DNA from 2 places in the Citrobacter sp. C1 genome. Region 1 is predicted to be linked to the other one. Evidence: predicted binding sites of a transcription regulator. Region 1 holds the regulator's gene; the other holds the start of a gene.
The links. The regulator PurR, encoded in region 1, represses purine synthesis genes. The targets are predictions, from matches to a motif close to CANGCAAACGTTTGCNTG.

Region 1 (3,116 bases):
ATACCAAACGCCCCTATCGCCAGCGCCAGTAGTGGATAATTTATTTTCATACAGCGACTCCGTAACGTCGAGCCGTAGCACGACACAGAATAAGAGTCAAAAGCATGACATTGATCGCAAAAATAATAAAGTTAACAAAAATGCAAAAGACTTTTGCTTATTTGCAAACAATAGCAGTGGGAGGACGGGTTGGCGGGATGAGGGAGATAGCTCTCCCTCGGCGATACATCAATGCAGCGCGGCGGTTAAACCACTGGCAACAATCAAACCCAGAACAATAATGGTGGTGACTAACGAAAATTTCAGATCGGTGCTCATCAAGTTTTCTCCTTTTTATTCCCACACAAAAAGTGATATTGCGCATTTTTGCACACTTGAAGGTAAAAATCTCTCACGATTTATATTGATAAATGCTTTTAACTCTTCCCCTTTTCGTAAAGATCAGACAAAATTCCACGCTTACTTGATTAGCGTACCGGCCATTGACCCCTTCCTGACGTTCCGTGTCGTTTTCCTGGCGTACCGCAACCCTGATGTTGCGCGAAGGGTGTGTGAAGGCAAACGTTTACCTGGAGTATTCTCAGGAACTTAGGATATGGTCTGGAGTGAGATGTAATGGCAACAATTAAAGATGTAGCGAAGCGAGCAAACGTTTCCACTACAACCGTATCACACGTAATTAACAAAACACGCTTTGTCGCGGAAGAAACGCGCAATGCCGTCTGGGCAGCAATTAAAGAACTACATTATTCCCCAAGCGCGGTGGCACGCAGTCTGAAGGTGAATCACACTAAATCGATTGGCTTGTTGGCGACCAGCAGCGAAGCCGCCTACTTTGCGGAAATCATCGAAGCCGTTGAGAAGAACTGCTTCCAGAAAGGCTATACGCTGATTCTGGGCAACGCGTGGAACAGCCTCGAGAAGCAGCAGGCCTACCTCTCCATGATGGCGCAGAAGCGCGTAGATGGTCTGCTGGTGATGTGTTCTGAATACCCGGAACCTCTGCTTTCCATACTCGAAGAATATCGCCATATTCCGATGGTGGTGATGGATTGGGGCGAAGCCAAAGCCGATTTTACCGATACGGTCATCGATAACGCCTTTGAAGGCGGTTATATGGCAGGCCGTTATCTGGTTGAACGCGGTCATCGCGAGATTGGTGTGATCCCAGGGTCTATGGAGCGTAACACCGGCGCCGGACGCCTGGCGGGCTTTATGAAGGCGATGGAAGAAGCGCTGATTAAAGTGCCTGACAACTGGATTGTCCAGGGCGATTTTGAGCCTGAATCCGGGTATCGCGCCATGCAGCAGATCCTCTCCCAGTCGCACCGCCCGACCGCCGTCTTCTGCGGTGGTGATATCATGGCGATGGGCGCACTTTGCGCCGCTGATGAGATGGGCCTGCGCGTCCCGCAAGATGTGTCGCTGATTGGTTACGACAACGTGCGTAACGCCCGCTTCTTCACCCCGGCATTAACCACCATTCATCAGCCAAAAGATTCGCTCGGTGAAACGGCCTTTAACATGCTGTTAGACCGTATCGTGAATAAACGCGAAGAGTCACAGTCTATTGAGGTGCACCCGCGCCTGGTAGAACGTCGCTCCGTGGCCGATGGTCCGTTCCGCGATTATCGTCGATAATCTGTTGTGCGGGAGCCTTACTCTGGCTCCCGCAGCCACTCTTTATTCAACGTTTCACTGTCCCCTAAATAGTCCAGCAGCCATCTCAGTGCGGGTGACGTATCGTTTTGCTGCCAGGTCAGGCAACACGCGGCATCAGGAAAGGGATTTTCAAGCTGTAGTGCAACCCATTTTCCGCTGTCGATCCACGGTTTGGAAAAATGCGTCGGCACCATCCCAACACAGAGCCCAGCCGATAAGCAGGTGGCAGATGACTCCCAGTCAGGCACTACCACCCGTTTTTGGTTATCCAGTAGCCAGGTAATACGTTTTGGCAACGTACGGGAGGTATCTTCTCGTACCAGCGACGGCCAGTTGCGCAACGTATCGTCACTGAGCGGTCCCGGCATCGACGCCAGCGGATGATGACTTGCCACCACGCAGTTCCAGCTCAACATTCCCATATCGCGAAACGTATAGCGCCCCCCTACCGGAATAGCCTGCGTCGCGCCAATCGCCAGCTCCACGCGCCCGTCCGATAACGCATCCCAGACGCCGTTAAACACCTCCTGAAAAACGATTAACTCCACATCATCAAAATGACGGTAGAAATCCACAATCATCTGCCGGGTCCGCTCCGGCCTGACAATATTATCGACGGCAATCGCCAGTTGCCCACGCCAGCCGTTGGCAATTTGCTGACATTGTTGGCGAGTGATCTGCATTTTTTTGATAACAGAACGCCCTTCTTTTAAAAACCACGCCCCGGCGGGGGTTAATTCCACATCCCGATGGCGACGTTCGAAAAGAGGCACAGCCAACCACTCCTCCAGTTGACGCACGGTATAGCTCACCGCCGAAGGCACGCGGTGCAACTCCTGGGCGGCAGAACTAAAGCTGCCGTTGCGTGCGACTGCATCCACCACTTCAAGGGAATATTCTGACCACATACTCTGCCTGCAAAAAATTTGAAATCAATAAGCAAATATTAGCGTTTCACAGCAAGAATTTCACTCACTACACTCAGCGGCACTGTTCTATTGCTTATAAAGAGAAATAATGATGCAACCTGGAAAAGGGTTTTTAGTCTGGCTGGCAGGTCTTAGCGTGCTCGGTTTTCTGGCAACGGATATGTATTTGCCAGCATTTGCGGCTATTCAGTCCGATTTGCAAACCCCAGCATCAGCCGTCAGCGCCAGCCTTAGCCTGTTCTTAGCGGGTTTTGCCATCGCGCAACTTCTGTGGGGGCCACTCTCCGACCATTATGGCCGCAAGCCTATTTTGCTACTGGGCCTCTCCATCTTCGCGCTGAGCAGTCTTGGCATGCTTTGGGTCGAAAACGCCACCGGCTTGCTGGTGCTGCGCTTTATCCAGGCTGTGGGTGTCTGTGCGGCGTCGGTTATCTGGCAGGCGTTGGTTGCTGATTATTATCCCTCGCAAAAAGTGAACCGTATCTTTGCCACCATTATGCCGCTGGTCGGGTTATCTCCCGCGCT
Region 2 (3,116 bases), 1.3 Mb from region 1:
CCAATCGCTACGGCTTCGTACTCACGCGTAATTTCACGCAGCTGTAGCGACTCGACCAAACGCGTTTGCGCCGGAACCGTTTTTGCTACCACCATTAATCCGGTGGTGTCTTTATCCAGACGGTGCACGATACCTGCACGAGGAACATCCGCAATCGGCGGGTAATAATGCAGTAACGCATTCAATACCGTGCCATCAGGATTACCGGCGCCCGGATGTACCACGAAATCACGTGGTTTGTTGATGACCAGAATATCGTCATCTTCATAGACGATATCTAGCGGGATATCTTGCGCTTCAAAACGAATTTCTTCGTCAATTTCAGCATTGATGGAGACACGTTCTCCACCCAAAACTTTTTCTTTCGGTTTATCGCAAAGATTCCCGTTTACCAGCACGCGCTGATCGAGGATCCATTCTTTTATGCGAGAACGCGAATAATCAGGGAACAATTCGGCCAAAGCCTGATCTAAGCGTTGACCGAGCTGATTATCGGAGACTGTTGCGGTGAGTTCTACTCGTTGTGCCATAAACTGCTTCTTCGTTTAACGTTGGGTTTTACGGCTTTGCCGTTTAATATAGTGTGCTATTGTAGCTGGTCTTAACCGGGAGCAGGAACAGAGAATCTCCCGTAAAACATTTTGAGGAAAGTCAAAACGTCATGACGCGCATGAAATACCTGGTGGCAGCAGCCACGTTGAGCCTGTTTTTGGCGGGTTGCTCTGGTTCAAAGGAAGAGGTGCCCGATAACCCACCAAATGAAATCTACGCGACTGCTCAGCAAAAGCTGCAGGACGGTAACTGGAAACAGGCAATAACGCAATTGGAAGCGTTGGATAATCGCTATCCATTTGGACCTTATTCTCAGCAGGTGCAATTAGATCTCATCTACGCCTACTACAAAAATGCCGATCTGCCGCTCGCTCAGGCCGCCATCGATCGTTTTATCCGTCTGAACCCGACACACCCTAACATTGATTATGTCATGTATATGCGTGGCCTGACCAATATGGCGTTGGATGATAGCGCACTGCAAGGATTCTTTGGTGTTGATCGCAGCGATCGCGATCCACAGCACGCCCGAGCTGCGTTTAATGACTTTTCCAAACTGGTACGTGGCTACCCGAATAGCCAGTACACAACGGACGCCACCAAGCGCCTGGTATTCCTGAAAGATCGCCTGGCGAAATATGAGTACTCCGTTGCTGAGTACTACACCGCACGCGGCGCGTGGGTTGCTGTGGTGAACCGCGTAGAAGGTATGCTGCGTGACTTCCCGGATACCCAGGCAACACGTGATGCTTTACCGCTGATGGAAAACGCCTATCGCCAGATGCAGATGACTGCACAGGCCGAAAAAGTGGCGAAAATTATTGCCGCCAACAGCAGTAATACCTGATTCCTCGCTGAATGCAAAACGGCAGCCCTCGGGCTGCCGTTTTTTTATCCGTTTACGCCGTAACTGAAGCGGTTTAGCTGCAACGCATCCTATCAAATATGGCCTGCTTTCAGGTATTCCTCAAGTAAAAGATCGCCTGTTCCTGCGGTGCCTCACAAAAAGGTTTTCTTGACAAAAAGCGACAAAATAATGTGATTTAGATCACACATTTTGACATTAGGAAAGGTATGCTGGAATCACCAAGACGGGAAAGACAAGAGGTAAAATTTATGACAATGAACATTACCAGTAAACAAATGGAAATTACTCCGGCAATTCGCCAGCATGTCGCAGACCGTCTCGCCAAACTTGAAAAATGGCAAACTCATCTGATTAATCCACATATCATTCTGTCCAAGGAGCCACAGGGTTTCACTGCTGACGCCACCATCAATACACCGAACGGACATTTGGTTGCCAGCGCTAAGCACGAAGATATGTACACCGCTATTAACGATTTGATCAACAAGCTGGAACGGCAGCTCAATAAAGTGCAGCACAAAGGCGAAGCCCGTCGTGCAACAACTTCAGTAAAAGACGCCAACTTCGTCGAAGCAGAAGAAGAGTAGTCCCTTACATTGAGTGTATCGCCAACGCGCCTTCGGGCGCGTTTTTTGTTGACAGGGTGAAAACAGTACAGGTACTTTAACTGACGTAGCCAAAGGAAATTGACATGAAACTTATTCCGTTCTTCTTCGCATTCTTTTTTACCTTCCCCTGAATGGGAGGCGTTTCGTCGTGTGATAAATAATGCGAAGACGAACAATAAGGCCTCCCACAACGGGGGGCCTTTTTTATTGATAATAAAAAAGGCAACACTATGACATCGGAAAACCCATTACTGGCGCTGCGCGATAAGATAAGCTCGCTGGATGAAAAATTACTGGCCCTGCTGGCTGAGCGTCGTGGTCTGGCCGTCGAAGTCGGTAAAGCAAAATTGCTTTCTCATCGTCCGGTGCGCGATATTGACCGCGAGCGCGATCTGCTGGACCGACTGATCCAGTTGGGTAAAGTGCATCACCTCGATGCCCACTACATCACACGCCTGTTCCAGCTCATTATTGAAGATTCCGTTCTCACCCAGCAGGCGCTCCTGCAGCAGCATCTGAATAAAATCAATCCGCACTCCGCCCGCGTCGCGTTTCTGGGGCCAAAAGGCTCGTATTCGCACCTCGCTGCGCGTCAGTATGCCGCTCGCCATTTTGAGCAATTTATTGAAAGCGGTTGCGCCAAGTTTGCCGATATCTTTAATCAGGTCGAAACCGGACAGGCGGACTACGCGGTCGTGCCGATTGAGAACACCAGCTCTGGCGCGATCAACGATGTTTACGACTTGCTGCAGCACACCAGCCTCTCCATCGTCGGCGAGATGACCATTATTATCGACCACTGCGTGCTGGTTTCCGGTACTACGGACCTGAATAGCATCGAAACCGTGTATAGCCATCCGCAACCGTTCCAGCAATGCAGCAAATTCCTCAATCGTTATCCGCACTGGAAGATCGAATATACCGAAAGCACCTCTGCGGCAATGGAAAAAGTCGCCCAGGCGAACTCACCGCGCGTGGCAGCGTTGGGCAGCGAAGCCGGTGGCGTGCTGCACGGTCTGCAGGTACTTGAACATATTGAAGCGAATCAGACGCAAAACATTACCCGTTTTGTTGTGCTTGCACGCAAG

Region 2: raiA (ribosome-associated translation inhibitor RaiA) is a predicted target of PurR. The motif match lies at 1,553-1,570, and genes of this name have one in related genera.

Annotation. Positions count from the first base shown of each region.
Region 1 covers NZ_CP115035.1:2,618,682-2,621,797, forward strand. The annotation lists gene IB214_RS12625 (MFS transporter) at 1-50, opposite strand, end outside; gene cydH (cytochrome bd-I accessory subunit CydH) at 229-318, opposite strand; gene purR (HTH-type transcriptional repressor PurR) at 616-1,641, shown strand; gene punR (DNA-binding transcriptional activator PunR) at 1,659-2,570, opposite strand; gene punC (purine nucleoside transporter PunC) at 2,683-3,116, shown strand, end outside.
Region 2 covers NZ_CP115035.1:1,279,057-1,282,172, reverse strand. The annotation lists gene rluD (23S rRNA pseudouridine(1911/1915/1917) synthase RluD) at 1-530, opposite strand, end outside; gene bamD (outer membrane protein assembly factor BamD) at 662-1,399, shown strand; gene raiA (ribosome-associated translation inhibitor RaiA) at 1,669-2,007, shown strand; Phe leader region at 2,111-2,236, shown strand; gene pheL (pheA operon leader peptide PheL) at 2,112-2,159, shown strand; gene pheA (bifunctional chorismate mutase/prephenate dehydratase) at 2,259-3,116, shown strand, end outside.